DNA from 2 places in the Paenisporosarcina sp. FSL H8-0542 genome. Region 2 is predicted to be linked to the other one. Evidence: a T-box and tRNA genes for the amino acid it is inferred to sense, from the RefSeq annotation. Region 2 holds a T-box; the other holds one or more tRNA genes.
The links. A T-box is a leader RNA that pairs with one kind of tRNA and senses whether it is charged. The one in region 2 lies ahead of alaS (alanine--tRNA ligase), so its partner is inferred to be a tRNA-Ala.
Positions count from the first base shown of each region.

Region 1 (10,934 bases), 1.6 Mb from region 2:
TGATACAGAAGACGAAGTACAAACACTGCTGGATTACAATGTATCCAATCCTTCACGACATGTTTTTGTAGCGAAGCAACAGGGGCAAGTCGTCGGTACTTTAACACTTGTGGAAGATGGAAAAACTCTTTGGGTAACTGCATTGGCTACAGATTCCGAAAGACAAGGTCAAGGCATTGGTTCCGCATTGTTGGCCTTTTCACAAGTAGAAGGAAAGCAAAGAAATTGTGAATCCGTTAAGCTCGATGTGGAAATTGACAACGACAAAGCATTATCGGTTTATAAAAAAGCAGGTTTTAAACCAGTATTGCAAGTTGATTATTACGTGAAAAACCCCATTGCAAATTAAGTTGCAGTGGGGTTTTTCGGTTTTTAGTAACATTATTTTGAATAGAGTCCCTGCATTAATTAGCAGCCACAAAAGGTGGTAAAGGGTCTGCAAACGTGGACCAATCACTAGTCATTTCTTCATCTGTCAGCAAACAGGAATCCTGCAAGGGGAAAAGAAAAAACGTTTCTCCTGGGTAAGAGAAACGTCAGAATAGATTTCACGATTTAGTTAATGTAGCGGGCAATAAAAAATGTTCCCGATTTGGTCCGACTAAATGTAGCTCATGCATCGGACGGGTCATCGCGACATACAAAAGCTTGCGGTCGATTGCATGTTCGCGGAACGGGTTGTCAAACGCCACAACAATAACTGCATCGAACTCAAGCCCTTTTGCTAGATGGCTCGGGACAATGAGTAGCTTTTCCTGGTGTATATCTGAATGATCACTCAGCAACTGAATCTCAAGGAAATCATCAAGTTGCTTCGCAACAGCTTTTGCCTCTGTTGTCGTTTTGCAGATAAGAGCAATCGAACGATGACCACGACTTCGGACTTCGTCCATTAAAGTGACAATCCGATTGCCATCAATCATCTTCATTTCGTGGAACTGCGGATCGATGCCATGACGGACGACGGGTTCCACCAATGGTAAGTCTTCGTCCATCTGCATCAAAATACTATTTGCCATTTCCATGATTTCAATTGTCGTTCGATAGCTTTTTTGCAAAGTCGTGTAAGTGGCACGTGGGAATAATTCAATAATCGGCTCCCAGGAAGTGAGGGCCCGGTAACTATGAATGCCTTGAGCCAAATCTCCAACCATTGTAAACATATCCGTCTCCAAGCCTTCTTTGAGGGCGGCCAGTTGAAATACGCTGTAATCCTGGACCTCATCAATGAAGACGACACGCATTTTCCACTTGTCCGAAATGCCTTTAATCTTGGCGTGCATGTAATAAAGAGGTGCCAAGTCTTCTATTTCCCATGACTCCATCGAATGGCTTCGCAGAAACGAGTCTTTCTGTTCCGCTGTCCAAAGTGTAGCATGTTCGTTTATTAACTTTCCATTTGTGACAAACTCACGATACATATTTTTGATGTTGGCTTTTTTAAAACGTTTCATGTAAACATTGGCCGTGGTCTTGGATTCTTTTTCGATTAATGGAATTCGGCGATCGCGCTCATCGATGAATTTCGTCACTTCCGCTTTGCGTTTTGCAGCATCACGAACGACCAACGCTTTATCAAGGGCATCTTCGTATTTCTTGTTTAATACATTCAGGATTTCTTTTTTCTTTTGTCGCACATGCGATTGCAAGATCGTCTTGATTCGTTCCAACCGTTTTTCTAGTGGCATATAGGAAAAATCGGACAAGAATAAGTTTCTTAATTTCGAACCACGCATAATGCAGTATTTCTCAATATATATATCTTCGAATTGGTTGGCTATCAATTTTTCATATTCATATAGAAAGGCGTCTACTAACAGTGTATAGGAAAGAGAGCCTTTCATTTGAGATATCCAAAGCATCATTTCATCAGGGTTTTCTTGTTCAGTTAATGCTGAAAGCTTCAAATTCACATCTTTAAGTTTCACTTTTATACCCGTGGCGTTCAAGACATATTCAGAGTAGGTTGTCTGGCATATTTGACCGACACCGAGCTCAGGTAATACATCTGCTATGTAGTCCATAAACAGTTTGGAAGGGGCTAAAATCATTAACTTTTCGGCTGGGAAATGTTCGCCCATCGTATAGAGGAAATAGGAAATTCGATGTAATGCAATGGTCGTTTTTCCACTGCCTGCCGCGCCTTGCACAATAATGGGTTGTTTTAAATGAGCACGAATAATTTCATTTTGTTCAGCTTGAATGGTCGACACAATTTCAGTCAAGCGAACATCTGCTTTACCTGAAAGTGCTTCTTGCAAAAGCTCATCATTGGTCGTTAAATCGATGTCGCGTACGGACTGCAATTCGCCTTTTTCAATGTTGTATTGGCGTTTTGAAAATAGGTGACCGGTAAAAGTGTCTTCCCGTACATCGTATTCGATATCCCCGAGTCGCCCATCGTAATACACATTCGCCACTGGCGAACGCCAGTCTACAATAATCGGTTCCTGCGTTTCCCTATGGAATAAAGAAGTTTTTCCGATGTACAGCATTTCGCTGTCTTCGCCGTCTTTTTGGAAATGAATGCGTGCGAAATAAGGTTTTTGCTGAATGGCTTCCAGTCCTTCTTTTTGAGAGCAGGCCATTTCGAAAAACCGTGCGTTAGTTAAAATGTTCATGTAGCTTAAACTGGAATCCAAATAATCTAAATCAGCCATTGCGTGACGTATATTTTCCTGTGCTGATTTCACATCACGTTTCGATTCATCGAGTAACTGTTGCATATAGTGTTTAGTGTAGGTCAGGCGCTCTTGCTCTTGCTCAAAATCAGGATGTTTCTGTGTCATACAGTCCTCCGATATGAAGATTTTGCGTCCTGCAATTATGAAATGTCTAGCTCCAGGCGCCAGCTCACACCTAAGCTTGGGCCCACAGGATGTGGGTCATGAAGGCGTTGCGGCACGATGTCGCGAGTTTAGTCTTCCTTCCTAAACCTCAGGAGAAATCAGGCTTTGCAACGGTTCTTCCCGCGCCGATGACGAGCTAAAAAGGCGCATTGCGCTTATCCGAAGATGTTGGGGTTTGAAAACAGAATAGAATTGTATCATAGTTTGGTATTTCCATGCAATAAGAATTTTCAAAAAATTCAAGTAGTCTGTTAAAGTAGTAAATCTCATGTCATAATACAATTAGATGAGTTGAGTGAAAGTAGAGCCATAAGGGGATTTTAATATGGAAAAGAAACCAATGGAAAACGGTCAAAACCGCGCAGCACTTGGAGAAGCAGGACTACATACAGATTTTAAAGAAAACATGACGTACGGGGAGTACCTTCATCTCGATAAATTACTGACAGCGCAGGACGGTTTAACCGATCACCACGATGAACCATTATTTATTATGATTCATCAAGTTTCAGAGTTATGGATGAAGCTGATTTTGCATGAATTGCGTGCAGCCATTAAAAATATTGAAAATGACGATTTGCAACCAGCGTTCAAACAATTAGCGCGCGTATCGAAGATTCAGACGCAAATCATACAAGGGTGGGATGTACTGTCCACTTTGACACCTGCGGAATACATGGAGTTTCGTTCGTCACTTGGCAATGCAAGTGGTTTCCAGTCGTATCAATATCGTATGATTGAGTTTGCACTCGGCTATAAAACGAAGCATGTGCTGAAAATCTATGAAAAAGATGAAGCATTGCTGAACACGTTGACAGATGCATTCCATCAACCAGGTTTATACGATGCTGCGATCAGAAAGCTGGCTCGTGCAGGTCTTCCTATTGATGAAGAAATTCTTCAGCGAGATGTATCGACTCCTTATGAGCCAAACGACAGTGTATTGGAAGCATGGAAGACCGTCTACCGGGATGTCGATCAATACTGGGAACTCTATCAATTAGCGGAGAAGCTCGTGGATATCGAAGACTGGCTGCAACAGTGGCGTTTCCGACATATGAAAACAGTCGAACGAATCATTGGCTTTAAGATGGGGACAGGTGGTTCTTCAGGTGTGAATTACTTAAAAAAAGTGCTGGACCAATATTTCTTCCCGGAACTATGGACTTTACGTACAGAAATTTAAGGAGGTCGTCACGTGAAGATTTATGCACATCGCGGTGCATCAGGCACGTTTCCTGAAAATACACTCGCTGCATTTGAAGAAGCAGCTCGACTCGATATTCATGGAGTAGAATTCGATGTCCATCTAACAAAAGATGGAGAACTAGTCGTAATTCATGACGAAACAATTGACCGTACGTCCAATGGTGAAGGGTATGTAAAAGACTTAACGTTAGCGGAACTGCGTGCTTTTGACTACGGCAGCTGGTTCGGAAGTGAATTTGCAGGAGAGAAGATACCTACTCTGGAAGAAGTATTAGCAGTTTTCCAACAAACAACATATCACGTAAATATCGAACTGAAATCAGATATATTTCCATATGAAGGCATGGGGGAGAAGGTCCTGCACGTGATTGAAAAGATGGGAATGGCGGAAAGGGTCGTCATCTCATCGTTTGATCACGAAACAGTTCAGGATTTCAAGAAACTAGCTCCTCATATTGAAGTCGCCATATTGACTATGGAAGTACTGGTGGATGCATATGACTACGCACGTTTCATTCCAGCGGACGCACTGCATATATTCCTTCCGACTGCCCTTCGCAAAATGGCGAAAGAGGCATTAGTAAAAGGAGCGATCCTTCGCGTCTACACCGTGAATGATGTTGAGAATGCGATTGCATTGCAGAAAATTGGTATACATGCAATTTTTACTGATTATCCAGAGAAAATGTTGCTAGCGGTCGGTAAAGGCTCTTGATAAAGGGTTTTAGCGATAAGAATAAAAGGGAATCTCCAGTGATATGGAGATTCCCTTTCGCATTTGTGCAAATAGTTCTAGTATGCTTCTTCAATCGTAAAGAAATATTGATTGCCTAAAGAGTCTGTATATAGCAACCCGTAAGTGTTCACAGAGGCAACTGGGAACTTGGTATAGACTAAATTATTGATGCCATTTTTTAAGTTATATTCTTTTTCGTCGATTAAGTCGTTGTAGGAATCCCATACAAATAATTCAACTTTTACAGGAGCCTTTACAACAAGTGTCAATTTTAGATGCGTGTAGTAGGTAGAATAATTATCTGATGAAGAAAAAGTGTACTTGTGATCCACCAGCCAAATCGGCAGGTCATCATTTGTAATTTTTCCTAATACTGTTTGTTCGTTGCCTGAAGTATTGATGACTTTTATTTTATATATTAATTCATCTGAATAGACCAGATCACCATTGTCATCATAACCATCCCATATAAAATGATTAATTCCTTTGTCAGTTTTCTTGTCGCTAATAATAGTCCGTATCTTGGCATTGCCGTCATAAATTTCTATTGTGACATTTGCTTGTTGAGATAATTTATAGAAGATTTCTGCTGTATCGTCATCAATAAACTGAACAACAGTAGGATATTGAATTTCAATTTGCGTTAAAGCAATATTCATAATTCCTCTGTATGTCTGGGATAAGTTATATGCATCCACAATTGAAATTTTATAAGAGTACTGTCCGTCTGGAAGGATTGTTCCAGACTGGTCTTTTCCATCCCAAACGAATGATTGATTTCCTTGGGATTTGGGAACATTCTGCTCAATCGTGCTTACCAAATTATCATTCTTGAATAGTTGAATGGTGACGATGCCGGGCTTGCTTAGTTTATATGAAAAAGTTTGTTTTCCGTCACTTGTAAAAAAGTAACTTGCAGCGCCTTCAATAACGGGCTGATTCCAATCCTGAAAGGCGAAAGTAGTGGATTTCAAAGAAGCTTTATTTCCAGCACTGTCAAGAAGCTCGATTAATAAGTGGTAGTTTCCTTCAGCTACAAACTCTGAATTGTCATTTTTTCCATCCCAACTTAATGAATATGCTCCTTTTTTAATGGATTTCTCAGTATCAATTTTTCTGACTTTAACTCCCATATCATTTGCAACATAAGTGGTTAAAAATACGGTTTCACTCACATCGATTTTGCCCATATTCAGCAAAGACCCATTTAACTTCATCAGTTCCGAAGACAAAGCTATTTTTGCTGTTGGAATTATTGTGTCCACGGTGATGCTGAACTTGCGAGAGGTGCCTTTTATTTTGTTGGCATCAACCAGTGACATCTCAAGGCTGTAAACTCCATCTTTTACTCGGTTACCTTCGCTGTCTTTCCCATCCCACTGAACAGTCCTTTGACCTCTTGAAACAGAGGAATTGTTTAAGATGGACTTAATGATCTTATTATTTTTATCTTTAATAAAGGCAGTAACTTTAGCATTCTTATTCAATTCGTAGGGAACAGTTAATTTTCCAGTAACAGTTGGGGAATAGTTGACTGATCCAGATAAATTAATAGATGGAACTATTTTATCAATTACTTTCAAAGTAGCAGATAAATGAAGGTTTTCTCCATTGCCGCTCACTGCAGCTATTATTTTATAAGTACCGGTGGAAGCATACATGCCATTATCCATTCTTCCATCCCATGATGCCGAAAACTTGCCCCCGGACCAATCCTTATAGGAAACGATTTTTTTGATGGTGGTGCCTTTCGAGTTCTGAAGATACAACGAGATTTTTGAACCTTTAACACCTTCAAATGAAAAAGCAGTCTTATTTGATCCATTCATCGTAAATTTTGTAGAGGATAATTTGAGATTTGATATGGCTGAAGTAGTGAATTGAAGTGCCCGATATGCATCAACGCGACCATATCCATAAAAATCGTCCCAGCCTCTATGGTATAAATCGACTGAAGACTTAGTTAGGATTTTTTCTAGCTGATCAGAGGTTAACAAAGGATTTTTAGAAAGAACCAAAGCAGCAACTCCTGAAACAACGGGAGCCGCCATAGACGTCCCGTCCAATGCTCCATATTTACTTCCGGAAAGAGAAGAAAAAATACCTTCGCCAGGGGCAGCTAAATCAATATAACTTCCATAATTTGAGAACTCGGTAATTTCGTCATTCGAATCAGTGGCGCTAACCCCAATAACGCCATCAAGTGCAGCGGGATAACTCAATTCGCAACTTCTTTCATTACCTGCAGCCGCAATAATCAATACATCTTTTGCTTTTGCATATTGTGTGGCGTAATCCATTGCGTAGGTATAGCTCCCACCTAGACTCAAATTGATGATATCAGCATGGTGGTCAGCAGCATAAATAATGGCTTCACCAACATCATAGCTACTCGCGGAATCCCCTGTAAAAACATTGATTGGCATGATTTTAATATTCGGGGCGACTCCGGCACCTCCCGAATTATTGAAGGATGCCGCTATAATGCCTGCAACATGTGTTGCATGGTCTCCAGAATAAAAGGAGGTTCATCGGTTACTGCATTATAAGGAGAGACAAATTTTCCTTTTAAATCAGGATGATTTGTTTGAACACCTTCATCAATTACAGCAACAATAACTCCAGAACTTCCTTTTGTTTGATCCCAAGCACTGGAGGCATGAATTTTCTTTAAATGCCATTGTTTTGAATACGATGGATCCTTTGGTCTAAACGTATTTTCCAATTGATAGTTTGGTTCAACAAATTCGACTTGTTTATGTTTCAATAATTCCTTCGCCACTGCGGATAAATCAGAGCTCTTTGGTGTTGAAACCAGGGCGAACCTTCCATTTACTTGTTTCGAAAGTTCTTTTGCATTTACAGAGTCCAGAATTTGTTTCCTTTCGCTCCCTGTAGCTGAAGCTTTGAAGTTTACAATTAATTGATTACTATAAAAGTCCTTGGAATCATCAAATAATGCCTCAATGTTGAATTTAGAAATTTTCGGTTCTACTTTTATTTCTTCAGCTCCGGCAAATTGTGCAGGCAGCCAAAAGAATATGTACGCAAATAAGAAAATCTTTAATTGTTTCTTAATATTCATCCTCCTTTAGATGAATTATTTTATGCTTAAGGACATGAGCCAATGTGGCATCAAAGTGAAAAGAAATGTTTTTAATAACAAAAATAAAAAAAGCACCATCAGCAAGAATTTCCTAAATAGGAAAAATGCTTGGATAGTGCAAAGCATATATTTTTTTCTTGTACCATTATTGAGGAACAGAAGTGCTCTCCTCTATTACTAATTACCACTTAGCTTTGTGCTCATCGATACTTCCTAGCAATTGTGTGATAGGTAGGCGAGAGCCATCGTCCAAATAAACGAAGCCGTGATAGTAACCGACTAATTGATGGATTTCTGATGTGACGAGACGAGCGTTTATCTTCGCTTCACGTTTGAAAAATGGGGTAAACGTCAAATCGACATCACGTGAAAATTTGGACCGGATATGCCAAGGTTTCATATAATCGGTATCATCATAAGAAAAAATGACATCTTCCGAGATTTTTGACATGTGACCATCGACAAATACTGCGTTTTCCGTCATACCTGTTCCATCGGTCCATTTTCCGCCTAAGTTAAGGCCGATGCGCTGTTTGCCAACACGTTGAGAGGCCATCGCCCAGTTCCACGAAGCTTTTCTTGACCAAACGCCGCGACCATAATCCAGCACGGCATAGCTATCTTCAGGATTAAATGAATAACGCTTGTCCCCAATTTTCACAAAACCGCGCGTCGGTAGAGTATGATGCTTGGCCGTATATTGAAAGAGTTGACGATTCCACGGAATGACGACATTCAAAGTATCGTCATTTTCAGGATGCTCAATATGTAAATCCGCATGGAGCAAATCACCATCAAAGTCGGGAATGGTAACCGTCATATGCGTTTCATTTTGCATATGGAACAACTGAACACTCATTTCATTATTTGAAAATTTCACAGTTTCAAGTACTTGATTCGGCATTTGTACACGTTGACCCAATGGAATCGTAATAGTCTTCTCAAAAAAGCGTTGAGTTTCATAATCAAGGAAATATACACAACAAACCGCTGCGTAATCCAAATGGCGAATGCTTGCTGAAAATAAAATATCTTCACCATACACACACCAGTAATTCCATTTTTTCTTGCGCATAAAATGTCCGGATAAATTACTATCGATTAACGGTTTTCGGGAAAAACCTATTGCTGCAGGGTTCAAATTTCCTTTCGAATCGCATAATGCAATGGGCGTAATAATTTCACGCTCTGCATGTTGTCGCACTTTTTGCATTTCGCCACCCTCTCGCCTCTTGTATCAACTAACTATCATGCTATATACTAATTATTGTACCAAATATTTTGATAAAGGGGTATTAGCTCAGCTGGGAGAGCGTCACGCTGGCAGTGTGAAGGTCGTCGGTTCGAACCCGATATACTCCATCTACAAAAACCACTCATATCAATGGATTGAGTGGTTTTTGTTTTGTTAAAATGACAACATATTGAGATTATTGTGGAGCTGTATTATTGATTTTGTAATCATAATAAGCTGTATTTTTATTGAAATGGTAAAAAAATTAATATATGGACTTACTTAATCGAATCAGATTTAGTAAGTCTTTTTTGTTGTTCGTTTCAGAACTATAGTTTTATACATAATTATCTGAAAAATCTCTTTATGATGTAAGTTTCTTACAGTAAAATGTAGATATTACCTTTTAAAAATTTTAATTCAGTGTCTCTATGGAGGGGAATATGAAGGAAACTAGCGGACCATTTAAATTGACCAAAATCCAAAAAGGATTGTTAATACTCACTTTTTTATCAGTCGTGGGAATTATCCTGTACGCTATTTATGGACAAGAAGCACCTATCATAAAAAAAGACGGAACCATTATGGAAAAAACGACTGAAGATGGCGGGAAAATTATTGAAGTTAAAGAAGTGAGAAATATGCCTGTGGAAGAAGAATTTCCGATGGATATGCCTGACTTTCAAGTCGGACAAGTGATTCATCAAATGAGTCATCAGAAAATCGAGGCTGAAGAAAAGTGGGGGTTTCTCCCGCTAACCGCTGAAAGAGTGGCAAGGTTAAAAGAAGTTGTAGAAAATGGTGATTATCAAAATAAAAGCCGTTATATAAGTATTCTTAATCGATGGGCGGAAAATGATTTCACACAAATAGATAAAGATCACAATACGATTTGGACTATGCAGGGAGGGACTGTCGGCAGGGCTACGGGAATTCTCAGTTATGAAGAAGAAAAACAATTTATTGAAAAATATTACGAATAAAAAAGGCACTCACTTTCGTGAATGCCTTTTCTAAGTGGATGTTAACTGGAAATCGGCAACTTGGGTACCAGCGCCAACATTACTTTCAATGGTTACTTTTCCATGATGATGTTCAATGACTTTGTAGGTTGCATTAAGCCAAGTCCGAACCCTTTTTCATTGTTGGCATAAAAAGGCTTGCCTAACGGCTGACACCGAGCTTCTGAAATTCCATGGCCAAAACAATCACTTTCAATTCAATCCGATATTTAATAGCTGAATACGATATCATTTTAAGCCTAAGAAAAAGGGTTTATTATATGTGATGGGAAAATAAGAGGATTATTTTGTTAAAAACGGACATATATAGAAAAGGGTTAGTGAAATCCAGTGAGTGAAATGGTACATTAGTGTAACAGTGAAAGATGGATGATGTGCCTATTCATTCACTGTAAAAAGAATGAAATGAAAGCGGGCGGACAACATAGAGTTTTTTGCATTTTCATTAGAAGAGATCCCATTTGTGCTCATTACATTGGTAATTGCTTTTACATTGCATGAATTTATGCATGCTTGGATGGCTTCAGTATTTGGAGACGATACGGCAAAAAGACAGGGAAGGGTAACTCTTAATCCACTAAAACACCTGGATATCGCTGGTACACTTTTGATTTTTATAGCGGGGTTTGGTTGGGCAAAACCTGTTCCAGTTAATGCTGCTTATTTCGCAACGAGACGTATACAATCCATCATTGTTAGTTTGGTTGGCCCTCTCAGTAACTTTGTCCTGGCGTTTATTGGGTTTAGCATTTTTTACTTTTCTCCTCAAAATCAAACA
Region 1 is NZ_CP152050.1:3,024,900-3,035,833, reverse strand. Features, by position in the region: gene MHH33_RS15260 (GNAT family N-acetyltransferase) at 1-349, shown strand, start outside; gene helD (RNA polymerase recycling motor HelD) at 549-2,789, opposite strand; gene kynA (tryptophan 2,3-dioxygenase) at 3,175-4,035, shown strand; gene MHH33_RS15245 (glycerophosphodiester phosphodiesterase) at 4,048-4,773, shown strand; gene MHH33_RS15240 (S8 family serine peptidase) at 4,851-7,277, opposite strand; gene MHH33_RS15235 (hypothetical protein) at 7,274-7,879, opposite strand; gene MHH33_RS15230 (DUF2804 domain-containing protein) at 8,082-9,113, opposite strand; tRNA gene MHH33_RS15225 (tRNA-Ala) at 9,190-9,262, shown strand; gene MHH33_RS15220 (DUF6241 domain-containing protein) at 9,578-10,117, shown strand; gene MHH33_RS15215 (site-2 protease family protein) at 10,620-10,934, shown strand, end outside.
Region 1: it encodes a tRNA-Ala, which carries the amino acid that the T-box ahead of alaS (alanine--tRNA ligase) is inferred to sense. The anticodon was not compared.

Region 2 (10,934 bases):
CTTCAAATTTTAGATGGCTTTGATCTTTATAATAATAATCTTGTTCGATTACGACTACGGATTTTTCTTTGTAAACGTCATAAATTGCCTTGGTAACACTTGTTTTCCCTGAACCAGAGCCACCAGCAATACCAATAACAAGCGGGCGCTTAAATGTCATCGTACAAGCTCCTTTCTCATCATGTTATTTGGTCTTAAAGGGGTGTCGGATTTGAAACGAACGATTTGCAACGGATGGCGTGCAACATCCAATTCCATTCCTTTTTCATCCCATAATTCTGTAATGGTCATCCGGAAATTTTCAATATCTGGGCCGAAGAATTCCACTTCTTGCCCTTTTGTAAAGTAATTCCGTTGTTGCAATGTGACCATTTTTGTTTCTTCATTATAATCCAGAACAAGACCTATAAAATCTGTCGTTGTCTTTCTGCCATGGACACCATACATTTGCTCTTCATATGTTGGTTCACCTTCAAAGAAAGCAGTTGCCGTATCACGGTTCGCGCATTTTTCGAGTTCTTCAAGCCATTCGCGTTTTATCACAAAGTTCTCGGGATCTGCGCAATACGCATCGATTACTTTACGGTAGACACTGACAACGGTAGCTACGTAATGAATCGATTTCATGCGACCTTCAATTTTCAGTGAATCGATGCCAAGTTCAATCATACGTGGGATGGATTCGACTAGTTTCAAGTCTTTTGGACTCATGGCAAATGGCGCGTCACCCTCACTGAATAAAGGTTGCTGTTCGCCTTCGTTTACTTCGTACAAATCGTAATCCCATCGACAGGACTGGCAACATCCACCACGGTTTGAGTCACGTGCTGTCATATGATTCGACAACGTACAGCGGCCACTATAAGCGATACACATAGCTCCGTGAATGAAAGCTTCGATTTCTATATCGACTTTTTCTTTCATTTCCTGAATTTCGTCGCCGCTCGTTTCACGGGCAAGAACAACGCGGTGCAAACCTTCATCTTTCCAGTATTGAACTGCTTTCCAGTTTGATAAAGATTGTTGTGTACTTAAATGAATTTCGAGCTTAGGCGCTTCTTGACGACATGTTTCGATAATTAATGGATCTGCGACGATAATGCCTGTCACACCTGCTGATTCAATATCTTTTAAGTATGTTGCCAAACCATACATATTTTCGTTATGTGCAAAAATGTTTGTCGTGACATAAATTTTCGCACCATAGCCGTTCGCAAACTCAACTGCTTGTCGCATTTCATCTATTGAAAAGTTACCTGCATTTGAACGAAGTCCAAATTCACGGCCACCAATAAACACAGCGTCCGCACCGTAATGAACAGCGATTTTCAGCTTTTCAAGATCTCCTGCAGGAGCAAGGAGTTCTGGCTTTTTAACAATGACGCGTTTGCCATCAATGATTTCACTAATTCGGTCATGTTGAAGTAATGCCATGCTGATTCTCCCCTTCCTTAATACACGGTTTCTTTGAAGAAGAAGCCGGTATCGAGTGGTCGAAGTGACGGTTGCATTTCTTCAATTTCCGTTAATAATTCATCTTTAATTTGATCGTACGTTTCTGGTGAGACCATATACGCATCAATCGCTTGACGATAAAGACTAGTCACTTTCGTTACATAGTCTACCTCTTGCAATACACCATCAATTTTAAACGAATCAACACCAGCATCAATGAGCTCGTTCAACTCATCAATGATACACATGTCGTTTGGACTAAAAATATGCGTCCCGTTAGCATCCTCATAAATCGGATATTTATTGTGGCGTTCTTTATCATGTAAAAACATGTTTTTGTTGTTCGCACGATTTTCAATTTCCATCGCTTTGTCTTGATACAAGAAATAGTTTCCAAGCAATGAACGCTTCGATTGGAACATACAAGTCATACCATGAACTTGCACTTCTACAGCAACTTCTGCGTTTTCTTTAATTTCAATGACTTCTTCCATGCTTAACTCTCTCGCCAGCACAGCTCGATTGGCACCGCGTTTCCCCCAATAGTTAGCAGTGAACCAGTTTGTTGCAGTCGTTTCGGTATTCCAGTGAAGTGGAATTTCGATACCTGTTTCACGTTTCGCCATGACAACAGCTGGATCACCGAACGTAATGCCATCCACTCCGAATGTAGCCAGTTGTTCCATGTATGGACCTAATGCTTCGACACGCTCATTATGATAGAGCGCGTTCATTGCCACATATACTTTTTTGTTCGCAGCATGAGCGAGTGTAACTGATTTTTCAATATCACCAATTGTAAACTCACCTGCTAATCGCAGACCAAATCGTTGTTCCCCAATTAAAAATGCGTCTGCTCCAGCGTCTATCAATTGTTGTAAATGTTCTACAGACTGCGGAGTTACAAGTAATTCTGGTTTTTTCAAGCGAGTCACCTCTTTATACTAATCGTAATGCCATCACCAATAGGCAGGAATGATGTTTCATATTCTTCGTGATTCATCAGCCAGGTCGTAAACTGTTGCAAATTACGGACCATCGTTCGTTTTCTTCTAGGCACATCTTGAATATCAATTTCCGTAAAACCGTGCATCAGCATGTTATCACAATAAATAACACCACCGCTAGGAACGAGTGGTGAATACTTGTCAAAAAATCGTTGATATTGACCTTTTGCAGCATCAATGAATAGCGCATCATACTGACCAAGTTTAAAATGGTTTATATCGATTTCCAGTGCATCGCCGTGTAAAAGTTGAATTCGTTCGGTCAATTCAGCCTGTTTTATGTAGGTAGAAGCCAATTGAAAACGACCCTCATCTTTTTCAATTGTCGTCATGACTGTTTCAGGTAGAGCCAAAGCCATGCGAATGGCTGAATACCCAATGGCCGAACCGATTTCCAAGATGGATTTCGGCTGTTGCAGTCGAAGAAATTGAAGAAGTGATTCAATCGCCACAATTTCCATGATTGGAATATGTTGTTCTTTAGCGAATTGTTCCATATTCGACAGTAAAACAGGGCGTTGCTTAATATGTGAAGTAATGTAGGATTGTGAAGTTTTCATGTCCAGTTTAACTCCTTTAACGCACAAAAATTACACCCCATCTTATCATAAAAAAAGAAGGAAAGCGATAGCCTTCCCTTCTTTCAGTGATAATGGTGACAATCTTGTCACGATTAACGTAAATATTGTTCAATTTTTGCTAAATGCTCGTCATACGTTTTCGAGAAATGATTGACTCCTTCTTTATCAGCAAGGAAATAAAAGTTCTCGGATTCCGGTGCATTCAGTACGGCTTCAATGGACTGGGTTCCAGGATTAGAAATCGGACCTGGAGGCAATCCTTGAATTTTATACGTATTGTATGGATGATCAATTTCTAAATCATTATATAATACTCGGTCCTTATGTTCACCAAGTGCATATAGAACTGTTGGGTCTGTTTGTAAAGGCATTTTCTCTTTCATACGGTTATTGAAAACACTTGCAATCATTTCACGGTCAGTATCAGCTGTCGCTTCTTCTTCAAGCAATGAGGCAAATGTCATCAACCAGTGTACAGACTTTTGCTTCTCTGCAAGGACTTCTGTGTAAGGTGTTAAGACGTTCGCTGTCTTTTTCAACATCTGATCTACGATGGATTCCAATGAAGGTTTTTCTTCATAATACGCATAGGTCGCTGGGAATAAATAGCCTTCCAATGCGTGGCGTAAATCTGGCCCTTTAATTTCATCTGATAAAATGGTTGGGTATTTGCCAATCATTTGATCAATGAAATCCGGGTTTGTCACCAGGTCCATAAACTCCTTCGACGTATACGATGTTTTTTCTTCAACTCTCGCAGCTATTTCTTCCAGGGTGCGTCCTTCTGGAATCGTCATCGAGAAGACTGGTTCTCTGTATACTTTACCAGTTTTCAAACTCTCGATTAATTCGTCTAATGTCATAGATTTGCTAAGGCCATAATCACCCGCTTGGAAATCTGATTCATTATTGAACTTCGCATAATATTTGAAGATCCGCGCATCTTTAATGATTCCTTTTTTTTCGAGTAGCGCTGCAATCGAATCGAGGTTCGAACCAATTTCGACTTTGACTGGAATGATTTCTTCCGACTTTTCATCAACTGGCTGCAATGCGCTTTTTACATATTTGTATCCACTGTAAGCAGTTATTCCTCCACCAATCAATACAATAAGAACAATTGCAAGCACGATACGTCTGACAATTTTCACTTCTTTTTTCTTTTCTTTCATACGATTAAACATAATATCTTTTTTTGTTTCGTTTTCCACGGGTTACCCCCCTCTATCTGACATTTATTATACAAGATATTTAGACAAAAGAAAAAGGCAGAATGTATATTCATCATTCTGCCTAATAGGAACGCTTTCTCTACTAATATGTTTCGTACTTTCATTTCTAACTCTACTATCGTAATTTTGCGCTAGCCACATGTTCAGCATGAGCTAACAAGTATGAAAACCACATACTTGTGGGTCTCATTCTTCACGCTTAGGCCCACATGAAGTGGGTCATGAAGGTGTTGTCACAATTTTTTTTTTGCGAAGAGTTACCGCAGGAGTAGGACGTGGCGTTTTTAACCTTCGTTCCTTTGCATGCAAGGCGTCTTGTTTGCAACAGTTTAGCTAACTGAACAAATAAAAAAACACAGCCTGTCCCATAAGGGAAACATGCTGTGTTTTGAAATAATTTCTATTCTTCGTCTTCTTCTTCCTCTTCCAAGAAAGTGTTTAACATTTCTTCGATCATTGCCCACTCTTCGTCTGACTCGATCGGCATTAATTCGCCGTCTTTACCGTCTTCAGATGGTGTGAAAGCAGAAGCATGAATTTCAATTTCTTCGTTCTCGTCTTCTTCAGCACCCAATGGGTAGTAAAGAACGTAAGATTTGCTGAATTCTTCTGATTCAAATGTAAATAGTACTTCACATAGTTGTTCGTTACCGTTGTCATCTACAACTGTAATATTTTGTTGTCCGTGGTCCATGGGTAATCACCTCTTAATAGATTGACTATCTAGATAGCCTTGTAAAATCATAACTGCAGCCATTTTATCAATGACTTCTTTACGTTTTTTCCGACTGACGTCAGCACTGATAAGCATTTTTTCCGCAGCGGATGTCGTTAAGCGTTCATCCCAAAGATAAACGGGTTTTTCAAACGTTTGACGCAATAATTCCGCGTAGCGTTCAGAAGCTTCGGCACGTGGTCCAATCGAATTGTTCATGTTTTTCGGATATCCTACCACAAACGATGATACTTCGTGCAACTTCATCAACTCGGCAATACGTTCCAATCCGAATTTTTCATTTGCTTCATCAATTTTGATGGTTTCGATCCCTTGGGCGGTCCAACCGAAAGCGTCACTGATTGCAACACCAACTGTTTTCGTCCCAACGTCCAAGCCCATTACTCTCATAACTTATGCCTCGTTATTCTTCTTGATGTAGAACTTTACAAGTTCTTCTAAGATTTCATCACGTTCAAGCTTACGGATTAAATTTCGTGCATCCTGGTGGCGAGGAATATATGCCGGATCACCCGAAAGTAAGTAGCCGACAATTTGATTGATTGGGTTATACCCTTTCTCTTCAAGCGCCGAATGGACATGAAGCATAACTTGCTTCACTTCTTGTTCCATGGACTCTTCCGGAAAATTAAACTTCATTGTCTTGTCAAATGAACTCATGATCAGCACCTCGCTTTCGGAGTAAAATCTGATTGTCTTGTACAAGCATATTTTTGTTACTTGTTAAGTATAACCGATTTCAACTTTTTATTAAACGGATTTGACATAATCATACACAGATTGTAAAGCTCCATCAAGTTTCGACGAATCTTTCGCACCAGCCATTGCCATATCGGGACGACCGCCACCTTTGCCGTCGCACTGTTCGGCAACAACTCTTACGATATTTCCAGCATGATATTTTCCACCTGATAAATCACTTGTGACACCAGCAATTAACATTACCTTGTCGCCTTCTGAAGCTCCAAGGACGATAACCGCTTCATTCATCTTCGTTTTTAAATCATCCATCATTTGACGCAGTTGGTTGTTGTCTTTTGCTTGAACACGTGCAGACAATACCGTTACACCATCAATTTGCTGAGCCTTCTCCAAAATCGAAGATGCTTGGCTATTTGCAATTTTTGCTGATAATGATTCATTTTCACGTTGAACTTGGCGAAGTTCCTGTTGTAAGCCTTGAACGCGAGCCACTACATCTTTTATATTTGCTTTCAAAGCTGCAGCTGCTTCTTCTAGGATACTCTCTTCTTCTTTAACAAGCTGGTATGCGGCTTTGCCTGTAACTGCTTCGATACGACGTGTACCTGCGCCAATTCCGCTTTCACTTACTAACTTGAAGAAGCCGATTTGTGAAGTATTGCTTACGTGACATCCACCACAAAGTTCAAGTGAGTATTGATCAATTGAAACGACTCGTACGATATCGCCATATTTTTCACCGAACAGTGCCATCGCACCCATTTGTTTCGCTTCATCGATACCATGATAGCCTGTAACTACTTGAATGTCTTCCCAAATTTTCTCGTTCACTTGTTGTTCAATAGTTAACAATTCTTCTTTTGTTACTTGACCGAAATGAGAGAAGTCAAAACGTAAGCGATCAGGACCAACGTAAGAACCTGCTTGATTAACATGTGTCCCAAGCACATCTTTTAACGCTTGATGTAATAAATGTGTCGCTGTATGGTTTTTGACCGTTGATTTGCGCATTGTCTGATCGACTGTTGCTGTTACGTCAGCTTCAACTGAAAGCTCTCCTGATTCAATCACTACGGTATGAAGATTTTGACCATTTGGTGCTTTTTGGACATCTTTCACAAATCCTTTGAATAAATCATTTTCAATTGTTCCGTGATCGGCAATCTGTCCGCCACTTTCTGCATAGAAAGGCGTTTGGTCAAGTACGACTTTTACTTCATCGCCTTCTTGTGCAAGCTTGACAAGCTCTCCATCTTTTACAATAACCAGAACTTTTGAAGAAACGGCCATTGTATCGTAACCAATAAATTGACTTTCTTCTTTAATATTCCCTAATACTTCTGACTGCACCTGCATGGAATCAACATCTTTACGAGCTGAACGAGCACGTGTACGCTGAGCTTCCAGTGAAGCTTTGAAGCCTTCATGGTCAACGGTCATGCCTACTTCTTCTGCATATTCTTCCGTCAACTCGACAGGGAAACCGTATGTGTCGTACAAACGGAAAGCATCGCTTCCTGGAATGATTGACAGTCCAGCTGCTTGCTGCGTTGAAATAACATTAGACAAAATGCCAAGGCCGTCTTGTAATGTCTCGTGGAAGCGCTCTTCTTCATTTTTAATAACGCGCATAATGAACTCTTGTTTCGCTTCGACTTCTGGATAGAAATCTTTCATGATTTCGCCAATAATCGGTACTAGGTTGAACATGAATGGACGGTCAATTCCTAGATTTTTACCAAAACGTACTGCACGGCGTAATAATCGACGTAATACATAGCCCCGGCCTTCATTTGAAGGAAGTGCGCCGTCACCAATTGCAAAAGCAACCGTACGTGTATGGTCTGCAATGACTTTAAACGCTAAATCATCTGCACCACCATTGCCATACGTTTTACCCGATACTTCTTCGGTTTTTCGAATGATCGGCATGAATAGATCTGTATCGAAGTTCGTTGGTACATTTTGCACAACACATGCCATACGTTCAAGACCCATACCCGTATCGATGTTTTGTTTTGGAAGCGGCGTATACGTGTGATCTGGGTTATGGTTGAATTCAGAGAACACCAAGTTCCAGATTTCCAAGTAACGGTCGTTTTCTCCGCCTGGGTACATTTCCGGATCCGTCATATCGTTGCCATAGTTCTCGCCACGGTCGTAGAAAATTTCCGAGTTTGGACCACTTGGACCTTCTCCGATATCCCAGAAGTTCCCTTCTAAGCGGATGATGCGAGCTTCTGGAATTCCGATTTCGTCGCGCCAGATTACGTATGCTTCTTCATCCTCCGGGTGAACTGTAATCGATAATAATTCCGGGTCAAATCCGATCCATTTCTTATCCGTTAGAAATTCCCAAGCCCAGTGAATCGCTTCTTTTTTAAAGTATTCACCGATCGAGAAGTTTCCTAACATTTCAAAGAATGTATGATGACGAGCTGTTTTACCGACATTTTCAATGTCATTCGTACGAATTGATTTTTGTGCATTCGTGATGCGTGGATTGTCAGGAATTACACGTCCATCAAAATATTTCTTCAACGTTGCCACACCACTGTTGATCCAAAGTAGTGAGTTATCGTTAATTGGTACAAGTGGTGCACTTGGTTCTAGTGCATGACCTTTTTCAATGAAAAAGTCTAAATACATGCGACGGATTTCTGCTGCAGTTTTCATCAAATATTCCTCCTTCAATTTTAAAAGCATAAAGCGCTGATTCAGCTTGACACCATGAAATGTTGAACAGGCTGCTCTAATCCGACTCTGGTGCTGGAGCATCTGAATCCGAAAACGCGTTTTCGAATGAAGATGTGAAGCTTAAGAGCGGATTGGCCTGTAAAACTAGACACCGACCTTTTGAGTCGTGAGTCAAGAAGCCTGCTGGCGCTACGGGGAAGAGCTGGTCCTTAAAGCTTAGACAATAGAAAAAGCCCTCATCCCTAAAAAAGGGACGAAGGCTTCAATTCGCGGTACCACCCTAGTTACAGCAAACGAATTTGCTGTCTCTCGATTATGCCTTAACGCGGCTTACGGCAGTGATTAGCTGCACTCAGGAGTAGCTTTCCATAACATCCACTTGAAGGTTCTTTCAGCCAAGGAACCTCTTTCTTTTGCAAGCTTCTCAAATGTACTTTCTCCATCAACGTTTTCATTCATTTGTTAGAATTATAAAAAACAATTACGCATGTGTCAATTGACTTTTATTAAGTGCATGCAATTTACTCAATTTTAATATTTTCATCTTGACGAGAGGTAAGGCTGTTATTTCTATAGTAACTCTTTCAGAAGGAGATCCAAAGATTGATCTGCCATCGAAGACAACCTAAGATTGTAATCTTCAAACACTAAATTGGTTGTTACCGGATTTGGGAAAATCACACATTTCAAACCTGCCGCACGTGCTGCCTTCAAACCGTTCAATGAATCCTCAAAAGCGACAGCTTCCTCTGGTTTCACACCCAATGATTCAATGGCTTGCAGATAAAGTTCTGGATCTGGTTTAACAGTTGAAACATCATCACTCGTCTTGATTACTTCAAAATAATGAAGAATACCAAGCTGAGTTAAATAATTTTCTACCCAACTTCTTTTTGAACTGGAAGCCAATCCTATTTTAAGGCTCGCTTCTTTAGCTGCAATTAAATAATCTTCTACACCGTCTCTTAAAATTGGCTGACCAATCTTTTCATGAAATCGTTGGGATGCCAATTCTCTGACCTCAGAAATAGTGGACAACTCTTTTATATTGTCCACAATATATTTATCCAATACAGTATCATCAGTACCAATCACTAACGCAAACTGTTCAATGGTCAAATTCACCTCGAATTGATACAACGCTGCCTTATACGCTTCAAACCATACCGTCTCTGTATCAATAATCAGCCCATCAAAATCGAAAATAACTGCTTTTATCATCATGCACACCCTCTTTTAAGATTTTATTTTCTCGGCTAATTGATGTTTATCTAAATTGACTTATAAAATAAAAAGGCTTAGGTATGTAAACTTTCCAATTGATGCAACGCACTTTCATGTTTCGAAGCTAGCGTAGCGATGCAGAAACAGAAACAGAAACTGTAGCAAATGTTTTTGGAGCAGATTCCTTACCATATAAAATATGATTAACAACTGTAGAAAACCTAAATACGAAGAGTTCATTTGCAACTAGCATACCGCAAGAAAGAATATGGTCAAAGGAGTTTGACCATATTCTTTGCGACGAGTAACCGCAGGAGCAGCACTTTCGGAGAATGAGACCACAAGTCTATGGTTTTCATGCTTGTTGGCTCATGCGGAACGTGCGGCCAGCGCAAATGTACGATAATCAATCATACGGTGTTAAAGAGCCAAAAAAAACACACGTTTTACATGTGTGTTTTTTCAAGGTTCATATTTATCATTCAGCAATTTTTTCTAAAAAGTCATAAGGCGTGGTGCCGTTCATGCCAACTAAAGGATGAATCGTCAAATGGTTGGAGGCCGTCAATGAAATTTCCTGGTCGTTTCCCTCTATAAGTTCATCAGTAACTTCATTGTCTTCGTTCTCGACAGTTGGTTCAGTCACAGACACTGCCTCTTCACTCAATCTTTCCTTCAATGAAGTCAGTCTTGCCAAATCATCATTGCGCTCAATGCCAAATTTAAAGACTTCAGCGTCTCCACACAAAATGAGGAAGTTTTTAGCACGTGTTATTCCTGTGTACAGTAAATTGCGTCGCAGCATTTTCATGTAACTGCGAACGACTGGCATGATGACAATCGGGAACTCACTGCCTTGAGATTTATGAATTGAGCAACAATAAGCAAGCGTCAACTGTCCTAAATCATTACGCTGATAGGTCACTTCTATCCCTTCGAATGAAACGATCAACATGTCCTGCTTTTCGACATTTTCACTGGCTTTAGAAATGCTGATCACTTCGCCCATATCCCCGTTATACACTTGGCTTTCCGGCTGATTGACGAGTTGCAGCACTTTATCACCTATGCGATAGATCGTTTCACCGAACACAATTTCCTTGCGTTTCTTCGTGTCATTCGGATTGACCATTTCCTGAATCATTTTATTAAGTGCATCAATCCCAGCAGGACCTTTATACATCGGTGCGAGCACTTGCAATTCTTTTATCGTATGACCTTTTGCTAAGGCACTTTTGATGACTTGTTCAACCACTTTTGCGATTTGTTCCGGCCCAGCTTTAATGAAAGAACGATCGCT
Region 2 is NZ_CP152050.1:1,423,809-1,434,742, reverse strand. Features, by position in the region: gene udk (uridine kinase) at 1-160, opposite strand, end outside; gene MHH33_RS07605 (U32 family peptidase) at 157-1,434, opposite strand; gene MHH33_RS07600 (peptidase U32 family protein) at 1,452-2,381, opposite strand; gene MHH33_RS07595 (O-methyltransferase) at 2,387-3,022, opposite strand; gene mltG (endolytic transglycosylase MltG) at 3,136-4,254, opposite strand; gene MHH33_RS07585 (DUF1292 domain-containing protein) at 4,676-4,969, opposite strand; gene ruvX (Holliday junction resolvase RuvX) at 4,976-5,401, opposite strand; gene MHH33_RS07575 (IreB family regulatory phosphoprotein) at 5,405-5,671, opposite strand; gene alaS (alanine--tRNA ligase) at 5,762-8,389, opposite strand; T-box leader at 8,657-8,865, opposite strand; gene MHH33_RS07565 (HAD family hydrolase) at 8,981-9,631, opposite strand; gene MHH33_RS07560 (ATP-dependent RecD-like DNA helicase) at 10,113-10,934, opposite strand, start outside.